DNA from 3 places in the Mesorhizobium kowhaii genome. Region 3 is predicted to be linked to each of the others. Evidence: riboswitches for the same ligand, from Rfam matches in the RefSeq annotation. Region 3 holds a riboswitch; each other region holds the start of a gene.
What was found. Region 3 has a riboswitch for thiamine pyrophosphate ahead of thiC (phosphomethylpyrimidine synthase ThiC). Riboswitches for the same ligand answer to the same signal wherever they lie in the genome.
Positions count from the first base shown of each region.

Region 1: another riboswitch for thiamine pyrophosphate. It lies ahead of thiC (phosphomethylpyrimidine synthase ThiC); the one in region 3 lies ahead of thiC (phosphomethylpyrimidine synthase ThiC).
Region 2: another riboswitch for thiamine pyrophosphate. It lies ahead of thiB (thiamine ABC transporter substrate binding subunit); the one in region 3 lies ahead of thiC (phosphomethylpyrimidine synthase ThiC).

Region 1 is NZ_JBHLYT010000144.1:17,006-23,205, reverse strand. It holds gene thiD (bifunctional hydroxymethylpyrimidine kinase/phosphomethylpyrimidine kinase) at 1-661, opposite strand, end outside; gene ACFFNA_RS36260 (thiamine phosphate synthase) at 652-1,257, opposite strand; gene ACFFNA_RS36255 (thiazole synthase) at 1,254-2,027, opposite strand; gene thiS (sulfur carrier protein ThiS) at 2,029-2,226, opposite strand; gene thiO (glycine oxidase ThiO) at 2,226-3,194, opposite strand; gene thiC (phosphomethylpyrimidine synthase ThiC) at 3,191-5,014, opposite strand; TPP riboswitch at 5,119-5,235, opposite strand; partial or broken gene bioZ (3-oxopimeloyl-[acyl-carrier-protein] synthase BioZ) at 5,331-5,584, opposite strand; gene ACFFNA_RS36230 (hypothetical protein) at 5,628-5,789, shown strand; gene ACFFNA_RS36225 (DUF982 domain-containing protein) at 5,940-6,182, opposite strand.
Region 2 is NZ_JBHLYT010000033.1:60,983-67,182, forward strand. It holds gene ACFFNA_RS19775 (M48 family metalloprotease) at 1-225, opposite strand, end outside; gene thiQ (thiamine ABC transporter ATP-binding protein) at 484-1,266, opposite strand; gene thiP (thiamine/thiamine pyrophosphate ABC transporter permease) at 1,259-2,896, opposite strand; gene thiB (thiamine ABC transporter substrate binding subunit) at 2,973-3,971, opposite strand; TPP riboswitch at 4,015-4,129, opposite strand; gene ACFFNA_RS19795 (thiamine diphosphokinase) at 4,218-4,862, shown strand; gene ACFFNA_RS19800 (ABC-F family ATP-binding cassette domain-containing protein) at 4,864-6,200, shown strand, end outside.
Region 3 is NZ_JBHLYT010000060.1:2,474-8,673, reverse strand. It holds gene bioZ (3-oxopimeloyl-[acyl-carrier-protein] synthase BioZ) at 1-645, shown strand, start outside; TPP riboswitch at 742-858, shown strand; gene thiC (phosphomethylpyrimidine synthase ThiC) at 962-2,797, shown strand; gene thiO (glycine oxidase ThiO) at 2,794-3,768, shown strand; gene thiS (sulfur carrier protein ThiS) at 3,765-3,962, shown strand; gene ACFFNA_RS33055 (thiazole synthase) at 3,964-4,737, shown strand; gene ACFFNA_RS33050 (thiamine phosphate synthase) at 4,734-5,339, shown strand; gene ACFFNA_RS33045 (hydroxymethylpyrimidine/phosphomethylpyrimidine kinase) at 5,330-6,091, shown strand.

The sequences.
Region 1 (6,200 bases), on a different contig from region 3:
CGCTGGCCAGCATGCAGCCTGTGCCACGCATCGATACTGCAAGACGCGGCGCATCGAAGCGAATGGGTTCTTGACCGGAGCGCAGCAGGATATCCGTCGATCGAAGTCCTTTTGCATGGCCGCCCTTGATCAGAATGGCCTGCGCGCCGGCGGCCAAGAGCTCCTGGCCTTGCCAGACCGCTTCATCCTCGTCGACCGCTTGCTCGGCGCCGATAAGGAGCGCCAGCTCGATGAGATTGGGTGTGACCAGACAGCAAAGCGGCATCAGATCACGCTTCAGGGCAGCGATGGCGCCTGCTTCCAGCAGCGCCCGGCCTGACGTGGAGGTGAGAACCGGGTCGAGTACTGCCGGCCCCTGCGGATTTTCACGGAGCACTGCGGCTGCGGCAGCGATGATCTCGGCGGTCGCGAGCATGCCGATCTTGATGGCCGCCACCTTGTTGGCCTGGAACGCAGCGCGCATCTGATCGGCGACCAGACCGGGTTGCTGATGATGGACGTCCATGACGGCTTCGTGCGTCTGCACCGTCAGCGCGGTGACAGCCAGAGAGATGCGCACGCCGATGGCAGAGATCGTCTCGATATCGCGAGCAATTCCGGCGCCCCCGCTGGAGTCCGATCCGCCGATGACAAGCACATGCGGTTCTCGCCTCAGCGCCATCGCTCCGTCTTTTCGATCCATTCTCGCGTGCGCGCTTCGGGATCAGCATTCAATGTGATGTCGGTGACCACCGCGGCGCTGTCGGCGCCTGCCTCGAAGACGCTGTCGATCCGCTCAGGATTGAGGCCGCCGATGGCGACCAATGGAATCGGCGCGACTTGGCACTTCCATTCGCTGATCCGTTCAAGTCCCTGCGGCGCCCATTTCATCTTCTTCAGGGTAGTGGGATAGATGGGACCGAGGGCGATGTAGTCAGGCTCGGCGGCCATCGCCGTTTCCAGTTCGGCATGATCGTGGGTCGACAGCCCGAGCTTCAATCCGGCGTACTTGATCGCCAACAAATCGGCCGCAGCCAAATCCTCCTGGCCGAGATGAACGAAGTCGCAGCCTTCCTCGATGGCAAGTCGCCAATAATCGTTGACGATCAGTTGGCAACCATGGACCGCGCAGACGTCGTTCGCGCGGCGCATTTCGGCGCGCAGCCCGTCCTCGTCCCTGTCCTTGATGCGAAGCTGGACGAGCTTCACGCCGAGCGGCACCAGCCGTTCGATCCAGGCAGCACTGTCGACGATCAGGTAGAAGGGATCGAGCTTCATGAAAAAACCGCCCTGCCGAATGTCGGCGTCGATGGCACGGCGACATCGCGCGGTTCGAGCATTCCCGAACTGAAGGCTTCTCGACCGGCATCGACCGCCTTGCCGAAAGCGCGCGCCATGCCGACCGGATCGGCCGCCTTGGCAACCGCCGTATTCAGGAGCACGGCGTCGAAGCCGAGTTCCATGACGGTTGCCGCGTGCGACGGCCGTCCCAGCCCCGCATCCACGATCAGCGGGATGCCTGGGAAATGTCCGCGCATCGAGCGCAGCGCCATACTGTTGACCGGCCCGAGGGCGGAACCGATCGGCGCGCACCAAGGCATCAAGACCTTGCAGCCCGCTGCCAGCAGCCGCTCTGCAACACCGAGATCGTCGGTGGTATAGGGGAATACCGCAAAACCGTCCTCGCACAGGATGCGGGCGGCTTCGACCAAGCCGAACACATCCGGCTGCAGCGTGTCGTGGTTGCCGATCACTTCGAGCTTGATCCAGCTCGTAGCGAAGACTTCGCGCGCCATTTTCGCGGTGATGACCGCTTCCTTGACGGAGTGGCAGCCGGCAGTGTTGGGCAGGATTCTCGTGCCGAGCGAGCGGATCAGCGACCAGAACTTTTCGCCGGCCCTGCCGCCCGCCATCTCACGGCGCAACGATACGGTCACTACTGACGTGCCCGACGCCTTGACCGCATCGGCAAGGATGGCCGGCGAAGGATATTGCGCCGTGCCGAGAATCAGCCGGGAGGACAGTGGCGTCCCGAAAAGCTCGAACATGCTAGCCTCCCTGCATCGGCGAGAGGATTTCGATCCAGTCGCCGTCGCTCAACTGGAACTCCGCCCGATGGGCTTTGTGCACGAGGTCGCTGTTGACGGCCGTCGCCAGCCAATCGCCCTCATAGTCGAGCGCTGCAAGCAGCTCTGCCAGCGTGGTGGCGGCAACCTCATGCGCTTCGCCGTTTACGGTCAATTTCATCAGGCAAGCTCCATGGGTTCGTCAGCGAAGACGAGTTCGGCCGCCTGCCGCGCTATGGCTGGCGCGAGAAGAAAGCCATGGCGATAAAGCCCGTTGATGGCGACGGTGTTTCCACGCGCTTCGACACGCGGCAGATTGTCGGAGAAGGCCGGGCGAACACCGACGCCGGTCTCGACGATACCGGCCTCGCCGAAGGCTGGATGGAGCGCGCAGGCCGTGCCCAGAAGCTCCATCATAGAGCGGACCGTGACCGGTCCAGCGCCGTCGCTCTCGATCATCGTCGCGCCGATCATGAAACGATGGTTGGCGCGCGGTACCGTGTATAGCGGAAAGCGCGGATGAAGCAGCCGCACGGGGCGCGATAGCGCGATATCAGGCGTGTGCAGGATCATCATCTCGCCGCGCACGCCGCGCAGCCTTCCGTCGTCCGCCGCCATTCCCGTGCAGTCGATCTCGTGCTCGAACCCGGGAAGCTGCCGCGCGTCCGTGGCGAAGCTGATGTCGACACCCATCGCGACAAGCTTGTCGTGAAGCGCCGCCATCGCCCGGCGCGGGTCGAGATGCGCCTCGCCGGGGAAGAACAGCCCACGCCGGAAACGCCCGGCGAGATCGGGCTCCAGCCGCGCGATTTCCGCTTCATCGAGCCAGCGATGGCCCGAGGTGCGGCCGGCGAAGCGGTCCAGCTCGCCGCTGTCACGCGGCGGCGCCACAACCAGTGTTCCGGCCTGCGTCACCTGACCAGGCAGCACCGCCTCCCACCAGTCGGCGGCGCCGCGTCCGAGATCCAGCACCGGCTGCTCGGCGCTTTCGCGCTCGCACCACGGCGCCAGCATGCCGCCGGCGAACCACGATGCATTGCCTCCACGGCCGTGCCGGACGTCGGCGACGGTGACCGCCGCGCCGCGTCTGGCCAATTCGAAGGCCGCCGTGAGGCCGGCGACGCCGGCCCCTTTGACCAGCACCCTCATGACGGCCCTGGTCCTTTGGGCGCGCTGTCGCTCACCGGCATGTAGAGATTGCCGCCATCGCGATATTTTTCCGCCATCGCCGCCATTCCTTCCTTCTGCGCTTCGGCACGAATGTCGTGGGAGATGCGCATGGAGCAGAATTTCGGCCCGCACATCGAGCAGAAGTGCGCCAGTTTGTGCGCCTCCTTTGGCAAAGTCTGGTCGTGGAAGGAGCACGCCGTTTCGGGATCGAGCGACAGGTTGAACTGATCCTCCCAGCGGAACTCGAAGCGCGCGCGGGAAAGGGCATCATCCCTGACTTTCGCCGCCGGGTGGCCCTTGGCGAGGTCGGCGGCGTGCGCGGCTATCTTGTAGGTGATCACGCCGGTCTTGACGTCGTTGCGGTCCGGCAGCCCAAGATGCTCCTTCGGCGTCACGTAACAGAGCATCGCGGTGCCGAACCAGCCGATCATCGCGGCACCGATGCCCGACGTGATGTGGTCGTAGCCCGGCGCTATGTCCGTCGTCAGCGGCCCGAGCGTATAGAAGGGCGCTTCACCGCAGATTGCGAGCTGCTTGTCCATGTTCTGCTTGATCTTGTGCATGGGGACGTGGCCAGGCCCTTCGATCATCACCTGGCAATCCTTCGCCCATGCGATCTTCGTCAGTTCGCCAAGCGTTTCCAGTTCGGCGAATTGCGCGGCGTCGTTGGCGTCGGCGATCGAACCGGGGCGAAGTCCATCGCCGAGCGAGAACGAAACGTCATAGGCGCAGCAGATGTCGCAGATCTCCTCGAAATGCTCGTAGAGGAAGCTCTCCTTGTGATGGTGCAGGCACCACTTCGCCATGATCGAGCCGCCTCGGCTGACGATGCCGGTAACCCGCTCCACCGTGAGCGGGATGTAAGGCAGCCTCACGCCAGCATGGATGGTGAAATAGTCGACGCCTTGCTCGGCCTGCTCGATCAGGGTGTCGCGATAGACTTCCCAAGTCAGGTCCTCGGCGATGCCGCCGACCTTTTCGAGTGCCTGATAGAGCGGCACGGTGCCGATCGGCACCGGCGAATTGCGCACGATCCATTCGCGGATGTTGTGGATGTTGCGGCCGGTCGACAGATCCATCACCGTGTCGGCGCCCCAGCGGATCGCCCAGACCATCTTTTCGACTTCCTCGGCCATCGAGGAGGTGACGGCGGAATTGCCGATATTGGCATTGATCTTCACCAGGAAATTGCGGCCAATGATCATCGGCTCGCTCTCGGGATGATTGATGTTGGCGGGGATGATCGCGCGCCCGCGCGCCAGCTCGTCGCGCACGAATTCCGGCGTGACGAAATCGGGAAGCTCCGCGCCGAAGGCTTCGCCGTCGCGTTGCAGCTTGCCGTGCAGGATCTCGCGGCCAAGGTTCTCGCGGATGGCGACGAACTCCATTTCAGGCGTGATGATGCCGGCCCGGGCATAGGCAAGCTGGGTCACCGCCTTCCCAGCCTTGGCCTTGAGCGGTCTGTTGCGAATGGGGAATTCTGGCGTCAGACGCTCGCCCACGGCGAAGCCGTTGTCTTCCGGCTGCACATGGCGGCCGTCATAGGCCTCGACATCGCCGCGCGCCGTGATCCAGTCTTGCCGCAGCCGTGTGAGGCCTTTCTCAATGCTCGTTTCGATCGTCGGATCGGTGTATGGGCCGGATGGATCGTAGACCGTCACGGGCGGTTCGCCCGCCGTCGGGTGGACGGAGATTTCGCGCATCGGCACCCTGATCTGTGGATGGAGGACGCCGGATTTGTGGATTTTTCGTGAGGCAGGCAGCGGTCCCGTGGAAACCGCTGGGGTCAAGGCATTCATTTGAGGCTCCTTTGCTCATTTGCATTGGAGACCCAGTTCTGTGCCGGAAGGATGAAAAACGCTTTGGCCGACCTGCTCGAGACAGGTCTTCGGGCATAAACTCCCGCAAAGCGCTTGCACCGTCCCTACGCCAGTATGAACTGGATCAGGTTCAACGGGTCACTGCGCTGCGAAAGCCAGCAGTATCTCAGCCCCTTGTCGGGACCCCCCTGGTGAATGCCTCGAATTGAACGAGCCGGCGCCGCTTTGTCAAGCGCCTGTCGACCGGCCATCCATCTCACTCGGACAGTTTGTCCTGTGGGCGCCCACCGCTCGGCTATATTCCGACGACGGCAGCGCCGCCGCTCAAGCCCGCTCCCGCCGAAGCCAGAAGAACTTTTTCGCCAGGCCGAAATGGCTTCGTCTGGTTGGCCAGTGACAGCGACAGCGGGATCGTCGCCGCGGAAGAATTGCCGTATTCGGCGATCGTCTTGACGACAGCACAATCGGCAAGGCCAAGGTTTTCCCTACGGCATCAAAAATGCGGGCATTGGCCTGGTGCGGCACGAAGCGGTCGATGTCCTGCGGCTTGTGCGTGAAGGCGGCTTCTTCTTCGACAACTCCAGAGGCCCTCATGCAGGTCATCGACGGCGAGCCCGTCGTCGTGAAGATCCGCAAAGGGGGGCAGCGCCGACGGCGTGCCGGAGAAGCAGTGCGGCCCTTCTGGGCGGCGACGACAGGGTTGCGTTCCACCAACCGGAAAGACCTCCGCCACAAACCTGAGCTTGGCGGATGATCCAACGAATCAATCTTGCGCGACGAGCGCAGCACTCGATACGCAGCTATGTATCGCGGCTACAAGAGTAAGCGTTCGTTCGATCTATTTGTCTGCGTTACTGCTCTTGCGGGGGTTTTGAAGTAATTGAGGCTATTATAGTCTTGGAACTCAATCACTGCGCAGAATTTTCGCTTCTAACGCCGCCACAACGAAAGCCCGTCTGGCAACCAGCGGGTGGGCTTCGCCACGCAGAACCTGAAGGCATGCATCCATAGCCAGTTTCCGCTTCTTCGTCTGATCATGGAAGCTCCGGAGCAGAATCGTGGCCGCGTCGTTCACATCGAAAATGACGCGCTCACGGTCATGTCGGCCAACTTGCACCACCACGGGTCGGACGAACCTGCTCGACATCCAATTACACCCTCAATA
Region 2 (6,200 bases), on a different contig from region 3:
GAGCTTGGGATCGGAATATTCGCCGCCATAGGTGGCCAGGATGCGCGGATGCTGTGCCTTGGCCAGTTCGGCGAGCTTGCTGTTGGCAGCGACGTTGTCGACTGTGATCGGCTTGTCGGAAGGCTGGAAGCCGGATTCCTGAACCTCGGGCGGCGTGAACATCTGGCAGCTCGCCAGCGCCACGGCAAAGCCGGCCAGCGCGAGAAAGCGCGCCAGCGGATTCATTCGTAGTTTGTCAACGCCGATCGCCAGAACGGCTTCCTTTCGGGTCCCGGCACATGACCACGAAAATCGGGGGCGATCTTCGGAACGTGTCATGCGCTATCTCAAACTGCTGCAGCATCCGGCGCGCGCCCCTCGGGGCGGGCGGCGGATGCTGCAGGCAAATCACGGCCTGTTGCCGGACCAGTAGGGGGACCTAGCCACACTCCTCCAGTCATGGCAAGCAAGCGCCACATCGCCTGGAGCCGGTTTGACCGTAAATTATGTCCGCTTCCGGGCAACATCTCGTGATACGACATCCCCGGCACCCGCGCCGATATAGCGCCGGAACGCTTCCGGACCAGCCCCGCTGAAGAATTCATCCGCCTTGCCGGTTGCCGCGACAACGCCATTGTCCAGAAACACCATGTGCCCGCCGATGCGGCGGGCATCCTCCGGCTGGTGGGTGACGAACAGCACCGTCATGCCCCGTTCGGCGTGCACTGCGGCGACCAGATCCAGCATGTCGTCGCGCAGCGCCGGGCCGAGCGAGGCGAAGGGTTCGTCGAGCAGGAGCACCGGCCGGTCGCGCACCAGGACGCGGGCCAAGGCGACACGCTGGCGTTCACCGCCGGAGAGTTCACGCGGCAGGCGCTTTTCCTTGCCGGCAAGGCCGGTGCGTTCGAGCGCCCCGGCGATCGCGGCACGATCCGCCTCGGTCAGCAGCAAGGATGGCGAGCGGCCGAGCCCGACATTCTGCTCGACGGAGAGGTGGGCAAAGAGATTGTTCTCCTGGAACACCATCGACACCGGCCGCGCTGACGGCGGCGCGGCGTTGACATCGGCCCCGCCGATCAGCACGCGGCCCGACTGCGGTACCTCGAAGCCGGCCACCAGGTTGAGCAGCGTCGACTTGCCAGAACCGCTCGGCCCCATGATGGCTGTGATTTTCGCCGCGGCGAAATCGACGTCAAAGACGAGCGGCGCTTCGCCATAGCTGAACGACACCTGGTCCAGCCGCACCGAAGCGCCCTTTTCAGACCTGCTGGCCGCCCCGTCAGGCATCCCGGTTCTTCTCCCTTCCCAGCCAGTGTGCGGCTACGATCAATGCGAGGCAGACGAGGCCAAGCAGCAGCGCCAGGCCGGCGGCGTCCTGCGTGCGGTAGCTGCCCATGCGCGCCAACAGAAGGTAGGGCAAGGTCTGCACGGAATCACTGCCGAACAGCGCGATGACGCCAAGATCGCCAAGCGACAGCGCCATGGCGAAAGCAAAGGCGGTGGCAAGCGGCCGCCGCAGCGACGGCCAGTCGACCAGCATCAAACGATTCCAGCCCGCAATGCCGAGCTGCGCACAAAGCCGTTCGTGACGCTCGCTCGCCGCATCATAGGCGGGACGGACAGCGCGCAGTGCGAACGGCATCGCCATCACCGCGTTGACGGCGACGACCATGACCGGGGCGATGACAAAGACATCGCCGACATGGCGCAGCAACAGGAACCAGCCGGCGCCGACGACGATCGGCGGCACGACGAGGACGAAACCGGCGCCGGTATCAGCGGCGTGTTCCAGCATTGCCTTTGCGCCTGAGCGGTGGTTCAGCGCCAGCGCCCGGCGTGCCATGGTCAGCGCCAGCGACAGCGTCACGGAAAGCAGTGCTGACAGGAAGGCCAGCACCGCGCTGGTCAGCGTCGCCTGCCGCACGGCGACCTCGCCGGCAAGCCGGCCGAGATCGGCGCCAAGCCCGGCCATCACCGTGGCCGCCATCGGTCCGACAACGAACAGCAGCGCGAGCACGATGAGCACGACGTTCAGCAAGGTCTCGGTCCCATTGACGGGGAGGTAGCGGCGCGGCGCAACCGGCAGGTTGGTGTCGCCGACCACATTGGCGCCAAGCCGCGTCAGCGCCAGCACGACGACAAACGTCAAGGCGATCTGCAGCAATGTCAGGGTGACGGCCCGGGCGGGATCGAAATCGAAGCGCAGCGCCTGGTATATGCCGACCTCCAGCGTCGTCGCGGCTGGCCCGCCGCCGAGCGTCAGCACGATCGTGAACGAGGTGATGCAGAGCATGAAGACAAGCCCGGCAACACCCGGCAAGGCCGCACGCAGCGTAGGCCATTCGATCAGCCGGAACGCCGGCCGCGCGCCCATGCCGAGTTGGCTCGACAGCCGCCATTGGTCGGCGGGAATGGTCTGCAGCGCTTCGAGAAGGAGCCTTGTCGCCAACGGCAGGTTGAAGAAGACATGTGCGACGAGAATGCCGGGCAGGCCATAGATGCCTGGCCAGCTTCCACCGCCAATCCCCGTGAACACCCCGGAAAAATAGCCGGCACGGCCATAGAGAGCGAGAATGCCGAGTGCCGCGACGATGGCCGGCAGCGCCAATGGTACGGCGAACAGCTGCAGGATGAAGGCGCGGCCAAGGAAGCGTGGATGCCGTGACAGCGCGCGCGCCACGAACAGCGCCGGCCCGACCGAAAGCAGCGTCGAGAGCGCCGCTTGCCAGAGCGTGAAGCGAACGACGCGAAGCAGATAAGGATCGAAGGCCGCCCAGGCGCCGGAGAAGTCGTGAGCGCCTTCGAAAAGCAGTCCAGCAAACGCGCCGCCGATCAACAGCGAGATTGCGGCGAGCGCGATGACGCCAGCTGTGATGCGAGGGTCAGAGGATGCGCGCCGGGGTGGGGGTGAGGACATCTTCAAGGTCGCAGCCCCCACCCCGCTCCGCCACGCGGATCGACCCTCCCCACAAGGGGGAGGGTGAAACGCGCTCTCATTTGCTCATCACCGCCAGCCATTCATCCACCCAGGCCTTGCGGTTGGCGGCGACCTCTTCGGGGCTGAACAGCAAGGTCTTGGTCGGCTTGACCAGTTTGTCGAAGGCCGGATTGAGCGGTTTGTCGGTCTTGCCGGCCGGGAACATCCAGTTGGTCTCGGGAATGGCATCCTGGAATTTCGGTCCGGTCATGAAGGCCAGGAACTTTTCCGCCAGCGGATTCTTGGCCCCTGTCGTGGTGATGCCGGCGACCTCGATCTGCAGATATTCGCCCTCTTCGAACGACGCTGCCTGGTAGCGCTCGGTGTTCTCGGCGACCATGTGATAGGCCGGCGAGGTGGTGTAGGACAGCACCATCGGCGCCTCGCCCTTGGTGAACAGGCCGTAGGCCTCGCTCCAGCCCGGCGTCACGGTCAGCACCTTCGCCTTGAGCTTCGCCCAGGCCTCCGGCGCCTTGTCGCCATAGACCGACTTGACCCACAACAGCAGGCCGAGGCCCGGTGTCGAGGTGCGCGGATCCTGAATGACGATCTTGTCGTCGGCGCTGCCTTCGACCAGCTCCTTCAGGCTCTTCGGCGGTGTCTTCAACTTCTCGGTGTCGTAAACGACGGCGAAATAGCCGTAGTCAAAAGGAACGAACGTATCGTCGTTCCAGCCGCCCGGTACATTGACATCGGACACTGCGCCATGCGGCGCAAACAGGCCTGTGGCCTTGGCATCGGCGGTCAGATTGGTGTCGAGGCCGAGCACGATGTCGGCCTTCGTCGATGCCCCCTCCAGCTTGACGCGGTTGAGCAACGCGACGCCATCGGCGACCGAGACGAACTCGACATCGCAGCCGCATTCGGCCTCGAATTCCTTCTTCACTACGGGACCCGGACCCCAGTCGGCGGTGAAGCTCTCATAGGTGTAGACGGTGAGCTTGTCCTTGGCCAAGGCCGGCCCGGACAGGACCACAGCCATCGCAGAGACAAGAGAGTATAAAAGCGTGCGCATCGGCGCCTCCTTCGTTCGAATTGAAAGGAATTGAGGCGTCGGACTGTCCGAAACGTCTAATCCCTCCGCCGGTACAAACCGGATCAGGTTCAGCGGGTTGGCGAGTTTGCCTCTCAGCCGGTCCGCGAAGATCGCGTCCGGCACCCCGTTAGAGCGTTTCGACACATAGGCCCGGCCGATCAACCGCGCAAGTGGCAGTTTGCCGGCCTTCCGTTTCCCGTGCCGGGCTGGTAAGGGCCACACGATATGAGCACATTCACCATCTTGCTTGGCGGCGATCTCATCCGCACGCCACGGCTCGACCGGCAGGTCGAAGGCTCCCGCGTCATCGCCGCCGACGCCGGCATCGGCCATGCGCGCATGCTGGGCCTTGTCCCGGAACTGTGGGTGGGTGATTTCGATTCGGTGCCGGCCAACCTGCCGGATGATCTCGCCGCCGTGCCTCGCCGGACCTTCCCGGCGGAGAAGGACAAGACCGATGGCGAACTGGCCATCGCCGCCGCGCTGGAGCGCGGCGCGACCAGCCTGGTGCTCGCCGGCGCCTTTGGCGGCAAGCGCGCCGACCACGCCTTCCTGCATCTGGCGCTTGCCCTGCGGCTGGCCGAGGCCGGAACGAGGGTGCTTCTGAGCAGCGGCGCCCAGGAAGGCGTTCCGCTGCTGCATGGGAAAGCCGGCTTCGACTATGCCGACCGCACGCTGTTTTCGGTGCTCGGCTTTTCCGATCTTTCCGGCCTGACCGTCATCGGCGCCAAATGGCCGCTCGACCGCGTCAAGGTGGCGTTCGGCTCGTCATTGACCATCTCCAACGAAGTCAAGGGCCGCCTCGAAATCACACTCGACCAAGGCCGCGCGCTGTTGCTCGCCCATCCTTATCCACTGCCTGAAAGCTGACATGGCCCCGCCCCTTCTCAATCTCGACGGGATAAAACTGACCTTCGGGGGCACGCCGCTGCTCGATGGCGCCGCCTTGACCGCTTCCGCCGGCGACAAGATCGCGCTGGTCGGCCGCAACGGGTCCGGCAAGTCGACGCTGCTGAAGATCGCCGCCGGCCTGATCGAGGCGCAGGACGGCGAGGTGTTCCGCCAGCCTTCGGCAACCGTCCGCTATTTGCCGCAGATGCCCGACATGGAGGGTTTTGCGACCGTGCGCGCCTATGTCGAGGCTGGGCTCGGGCCTGCCGACGATCCATACCGCGCCAGCTATCTCATGGAGCATCTCGGCCTGTCGGGCGAGGAGCGGCCGAACGATCTTTCCGGCGGTGAGGCAAGGCGCGCAGCACTCGCTCGTGTCATGGCGCCGGAGCCCGATATTCTGCTGCTTGATGAGCCGACCAATCATCTCGATCTCTCGGTGATCGAGTGGCTGGAAGAGGAGCTCGTCCGTACCTCCTCGGCGCTCGTCGTCATCTCGCATGACCGCCGCTTTCTCGAGCGCGTATCGCGCGCCACCGTCTGGCTCGATCGCGGCCAGACCCGCAGGTTGGACAAGGGCTTTGGCCACTTCGAGGAATGGCGCGACCTCGTGCTGGAAGAAGAAGAGCGTGAGCAGCACAAGCTCGGCCGCCAGATCGTGCGCGAGGAACACTGGCTGCGCTACGGCGTGACGGCGCGGCGCAAGCGCAACATGCGCCGGCTGGGCGAACTGCAGACCATGCGCCAGCGCTTCCGCGGCCATCGCGGCGCCGAAGGTTCGGCAACCATGGTGGCCAGCGACGCCGCCGAATCCGGCAAGCTGGTGATCGAGGCGAAAAACATCGAGAAGAGCTTCGGCGACCTCACCGTGGTCAAGGGCTTCTCGACCCGCATCCAGCGTGGCGATCGCGTCGGCCTCGTCGGACCGAACGGCGCCGGCAAGACGACGCTGCTGGAGATGCTGACCGGCGAGATGAAGCCCGATTCCGGCTCGGTGCGGCTCGGCACCAATCTGGAGATCGCCACGCTCGACCAGAAGCGCGAAGCGGTCGACCCGCAAGAGACGCTGGCGCAATATCTCACCGACGGGCGCGGCGAGAACCTCGTCATCAATGGCGAGCAGCGCCATGTCGTCTCCTACATGAAGGATTTCCTGTTCAAGGCTGAGCAGGCACGCACGCCGGTGCGCGAGCTTTCAGGCGGCGAACGGGCGCGGCTCTTGCTGGCGCGCGTGCTGGCGCGGCCGGCGAACCTTCTGGTGCTCGATGAGCCGACCAACGATCTCGACATGGAGACGCTAGAGCTGCTGCAGGAACT
Region 3 (6,200 bases):
TGCGCCGGCTTCATCTATGCGTTGATGTTCGCCGACGGATTCACGCGTCTGCACGGCAAAGCGAGCCTTGTCATTGCCGCCAACATCCTCAGCCGCCGCATCAATCCGGCCGAGCGCGCCAGCGGCGTGGTGTTTGCCGATGCCGCCGGCGCCCTGGTGATTTGCCCTTGCGAGGACGCCGACCGGGGCATCCTCGGCGCGTCGGTGGATTCGGACGGCTCGCGCTACGAGCTGATCCAGATCCCGGCGGGCGGAAGCAACATCCCGTTCCAAAGTGGCCTGGATCTCGGGCGAACCCGCATGACGATGACCAACGGCCGCGAAGTGTTCGCCAAGGCTGTCGAGATGATGACCGATTGCTCGACAAGCGCGCTTGCCGCTGCCGGAGTGCGACCACAGGATGTCGGCCGGTTCGTGCCGCATCAGGCGAATGCTCGCATTTTCGATGCGGTCGGGAGGAACCTTGGAATAGCAGATCAAGCAATCGTCAAGACGATCGCGGAGTATGGCAACTCTTCTGCCGCGACAATCCCACTCTCCCTGTCGTTGGCCCATCAGATGGACACGTTTCGGCCGGGCGAGAGAATTCTTCTGGCGGCAGCGGGTGCGGGCCTCAGCGGCGGTGCGCTCGTCGTCGGAATTTAGCGGGGCGCCCCGCGCAGCAGACATCAAGACCAGCCAGTTGAGTTGGATGGCCGGTCGAATGCGCTTGACAAGATAGCGCCGGCCCGTTCAATTCGATGCATTCACCAGGGGAGTCCCGGCAAGGGGCTGAGATACTGCTGGCTTTCGCGGCGCAGTGACCCGTTGAACCTGATCCAGTTCATACTGGCGTAGGGACGGTGCAAGCGCTTTGCGGGAGTTCACGCCCGAGGTCCTGTTTCGGCAGGTCTACAGAAGCGTCTTTTCATCCTTCCGGCACAGAACTGGGTCTCCAATGCATGAGCAAAGGAGCCTCACGATGAATGCCCTCACCCCAGCCGTCTCGACGGGACCGCTGCCTGCCTCACGGAAAATCCACAAGTCCGGCGTCCTCTATCCGCACATCAAAGTGCCGATGCGAGAAATCTCCGTCCATCCAACGGCGGGCGAACCGCCTGTCATCGTCTATGATCCGTCCGGCCCCTATACGGACCCGACTGTCGAAACCAGCATCGAAAAAGGCCTCGCCCGGCTTCGCCATGAATGGATTACGGCACGCGGCGATGTCGAAACCTATGACGGCCGTCATGTCCGGCCGGAAGACAACGGATTCGCGGCGGGCGAGCGCCTGACACCGGAATTTCCCGTTCGCAACCGACCGCTCAGGGCAAGGGCCGGCAAGGCGGTGACTCAGCTTGCCTACGCGCGCGCCGGCATCATCACGCCCGAGATGGAGTTCGTCGCAATCCGCGAAAACCTCGGCCGGGAGATCACCCGTGGCAAGCTGCCGCGCGACGGCGAAAGCTTCGGCGCGGCCATTCCCGATTTCGTCACGCCCGAATTCGTCCGCGAAGAGGTGGCGCGCGGGCGGGCGATCATTCCAGCCAACATCAATCATCCCGAGAGCGAACCGATGATCATCGGCCGCAATTTCCTGGTCAAGATCAACGCCAATATCGGCAACTCCGCCGTCACATCGTCGATGGCCGAAGAGGTCGAGAAAATGGTCTGGGCGACCCGCTGGGGCGCGGACACGGTGATGGACCTGTCGACCGGGCGCAACATCCACAACATCCGCGACTGGATCATCCGCAATTCGCCGGTGCCTATCGGCACGGTGCCGCTTTACCAGGCGCTCGAAAAGGTCGGCGGTGTCGCCGAGGACCTGACCTGGGAGGTCTACCGCGACACGCTGATCGAGCAGGCCGAACAGGGCGTCGACTATTTCACCATCCACGCCGGCGTGCGGCTGCACTACATCCCGCTGACCGTTGACCGGGTCACGGGCATCGTTTCGCGCGGAGGCTCGATCATGGCCAAATGGTGCTTGCACCATCACCGGGAAAGCTTCCTCTACGAGCATTTCGCGGAGATCTGCGACATCTGCCGCGCCTATGACGTCTCCTTTTCGCTCGGCGACGGCCTTCGTCCCGGCTCGATCGCCGATGCCAATGACGCGGCGCAGTTCGCCGAGTTGGAAACACTCGGCGAGTTGACGAAGATCGCCTGGGCGAAGGATTGCCAGGTGATGATCGAGGGGCCCGGCCACGTTCCGATGCACAAGATCAAGGAGAACATGGACAAGCAGCTCGCCGCGTGCGGCGAAGCACCCTTCTATACGCTTGGACCACTGACGACCGACATCGCACCGGGCTATGACCATATCACCTCAGGCATTGGTGCTGCCATGATCGGCTGGTTCGGCACCGCCATGCTCTGCTATGTCACGCCCAAGGAGCATCTCGGCCTTCCCGATCGCAACGACGTCAAGATTGGCGTGATCACCTACAAAATCGCCGCTCATGCCGCCGATCTGGCTAAGGGCCATCCGGCAGCGAAAGTCAGGGATGATGCCCTTTCCCGCGCGCGCTTCGAGTTCCGCTGGGAAGACCAGTTCAACCTGTCGCTCGACCCCGAAACGGCGCGGTCCTTCCACGACCAGACCTTGCCCAAGGAGGCGCACAAGGTGGCACATTTCTGCTCGATGTGCGGGCCGAAATTCTGCTCCATGCGTATCTCCCACGACATTCGCGCCGAAGCCCAGAAGGAGGGCATGGCGGCAATGGCGGCGAAATACCGCGAGGGTGGCGATCTCTACATGCCGGCTGACGAGACCGGCGTACCGCTCATGCCAGAGGCGCCGGAACGGTCATGAGGGTGCTGGTCAAAGGGGCCGGCGTCGCCGGCCTCACCGCCGCCTTCGAACTCGCCGCCCGCGGTGCGACGGTCACAGTCGCCGAGATCCGGCATGGCCTTGGTGGCAATGCATCGTGGTTCGCCGGCGGCATGCTGGCGCCATGGTGCGAGCGTGAAAGCGCGGAGCAGCCGGTGCTCGATCTCGGACGTGACGCCGCCGACTGGTGGGATGCGGTGCTGCCCGGCCAGGTGACACGGGCCGGAACACTGGTCGTGGCTATGCCGCGTGATACTGGCGAGCTCGACCGGTTCGCCAGTCGCACGTCGGGGTATCGGCGTGTCGAGGAGAACGAAATTGCGATCCTGGAGCCCGGCCTCGCCGGCCGCTTCCGGCGCGGATTGCTGTTTCCCGATGAGGCTCATCTCGACCCGCGCCAGGCGATGGCGGCACTTCAAGGCAAGCTCGCGGCAATGGGTGTCGAATTCCACTTCGGCGCCGACGCCCGGCGTGCTTCCGGTTTCGATCGTCAGATCGACTGCACTGGAATGGCCGCTGTCGATGACAGGCTGCGCGGCGTTCGCGGCGAAATGCTGATCCTGCGCACGCTTGATATCTCGCTGTCGCGCCCGGTCAGGCTGCTGCATCCGCGCTTTCCGCTTTATGCGGTGCCGCGTGCCGACATGCAGTTCATGATCGGCGCGACGATGATTGAGAGCCAGTCCGCCAGACCGGTCACGGCGCGTTCCATGATGGAGCTGCTGGGGGCCGCCTATGCCCTCCATCCGGCCTTTGGCGAGGCCGAGATCGTTGAAACCGGTGTCGGCGTTCGTCCGGCCTTTCCCGACAACCTGCCGCGCGTCGAAACGAGCGGAGACAGCGTCGCGATCAATGGGCTCTATCGCCACGGTTTTCTCCTCGCCCCCGCCATGGCGCGCCAGGCTGCCGACCTGTTTTTTCAGTCAAGACAGAAACAAGGAGCTTGCTCATGAAACTGACCGTCAACGGAGAAGCGCATGAGGTTGCCGCCACCACACTGGCCGAGCTGCTTGCCGCGCTCGACTATGAGGGCGATTGGCTGGCAACGGCCGTCAACAGCGATCTCGTGCACAAAGCCAACCGGGCGGAGTTCCAGTTGAGCGACGGCGACCGGATCGAAATCCTCTCACCCATGCAGGGAGGCTAGCATGTTCGACCTTCTCGGGACGACGCTTGCCTCCAGGCTGCTTCTCGGCACGGCTCAATATCCTTCGCCTGCCATCCTTGCCGATGCGGTCAAGGCCTCGGGCACGTCGGTGGTGACGGTCTCGTTGCGCCGTGAAATGGCAGGCGGCAGGGCCGGCGAACAATTCTGGTCGTTGATCCGCTCGCTCGGCGTCAGTATCCTGCCCAACACTGCCGGCTGCCACTCCGTCAAGGAAGCGGTCACGACCGCGAAAATGGCGCGCGAAGTCTTCGGCACGAGCTGGATCAAGCTCGAAGTGATCGGCAATCACGATACGCTGCAGCCGGACGTGTTCGGCCTGGTCGAATCCGCCCGTATCCTGTGCGAGGACGGTTTTGCGGTATTCCCCTATACCACCGACGACCTTGTCGTCGCCGAGCGGCTGCTGGAGGCGGGCTGCGAGATCTTGATGCCATGGTGCGCGCCGATCGGCTCCGCCCTCGGCCCGGTCAACATCACAGCGCTGCGCTCGATGCGCGGACATTTCCCTGGCGTCCCGCTGATTGTGGATGCGGGGCTCGGGCGACCGTCGCACGCGGCCACCGTCATGGAACTCGGCTTTGATGCCGTGCTCCTGAACACGGCTGTCGCCAAGGCGGCCGATCCGGTCGGCATGGCGCGTGCGTTCGGCAAAGCGGTCGAGGCCGGTCGTGAAGCCTTCAGCTCGGGAATGCTCGAACCGCGCGACGTTGCCGTGCCATCGACACCGACGATCGGCAGGGCAGTTTTTTCATGAAGCTCGATCCCTTCTACCTGATCGTCGACAGCGCTGCCTGGATCGAGCGGCTGGTGCCGCTTGGCCTCAAGCTGGTGCAACTCCGCATCAAGACCATGCATGAAGCCGGGTTGCGCACCGAAATCCGGAAAGCGAAGGCCTTGTGTGCTCGACACCGATGCCAGCTCATCGTCAACGACCACTGGCGCCTGGCAATCGAGGAAGGCTGCGACTTCGTGCATCTCGGCCAGGAGGATTTGCGGACCGCCGACCTCGCGCGGATACGGGCAGCCGGCGTGAGGCTCGGACTGAGCACCCATGATCATCTCGAACTGGAAACGGCCAAGGCCGCCGAGCCAGACTACATCGCGCTCGGCCCCATCTACCCGACCATCCTGAAGAAGATGAAATGGGCGCCGCAAGGCGTCGAACGGATCAGCGAGTGGAAGCGCCGGGTCGCGCCGATCCCATTGGTCGCCATAGGCGGCCTCAACCCTGACCGGCTCGACGGAGTCTTCGCGGCTGGTGCGGACAGCGCGGCGGTGGTCACCGACATCACATTGAATGCCGATCCCGAAGCGCGCGCGCGGAAATGGATCGAAAAGACGGACCAATGGCGCTGAGGCGGGAACCGCATGTGCTTGTCGTCGGTGGATCGGACTCCAGCGGTGGTGCCGGAATTGCGCGCGACATCGAGACGATCTCTTCCATTGGCGTGCGCACCTGCCTTGCTGTCACCGCGCTGACGGTGCAGACGCACGAAGCCGTCATGGAAATCCATCCACTGCAACCCGACCTGGTGGCAGATCAGATGCGCGCGGCGCTGCAGGCCAACAAGGTGGCGGCCATCAAGATCGGCATGCTCGCAACCGCCGAGATCATCGTTGCCGTTGCCGCCGTGCTGCGCGAGAATCCGCAGGTGCCGGCAATCCTCGACCCCGTGCTCGCCTCGACCTCAGGCCGGGCGCTGCTGGAAGCAGGTGCCATCGCCGTCATGAAGCGCAATCTGATGCCGCTTTGCCGTCTCGTCACACCCAACCTCATCGAGCTTGCGCTCCTGGTTGGCTCGGAACTGGCCGCGGATGAGGACGGCGCACTGTTGCAAGGCCAGGAATTGCTGGCCGCCGGAGCGCAGGCCCTGCTAATCAAGGGCGGCCATGCAAAGGGGATTATGTCGAGAGATCTCCTGTTGCGCCCGAGCTGCCTGCCTTTGTGGTTTGACGCACTACGTCTTGCCGGATCAATGCGCGGGACGGGATGCATGTTGGCCAGCGCGATCGCAACGCACCTGGCGAACGCGCAGCCCCTTGAAGACAGCGTACGCAAGGGCAAGCTGTTTGTGTTCGAGAAGCTTCAGAAGAATGCAGCCGAATGACCGTGGCATTGGAAGCGGTCGGTGCGCTCCAAAATGCGTTATACGAAAATATGATCACTTGGCAAAAATGGCTGTTTGACCCGAATCTGTTATTTTTCAGGCTAGGCGG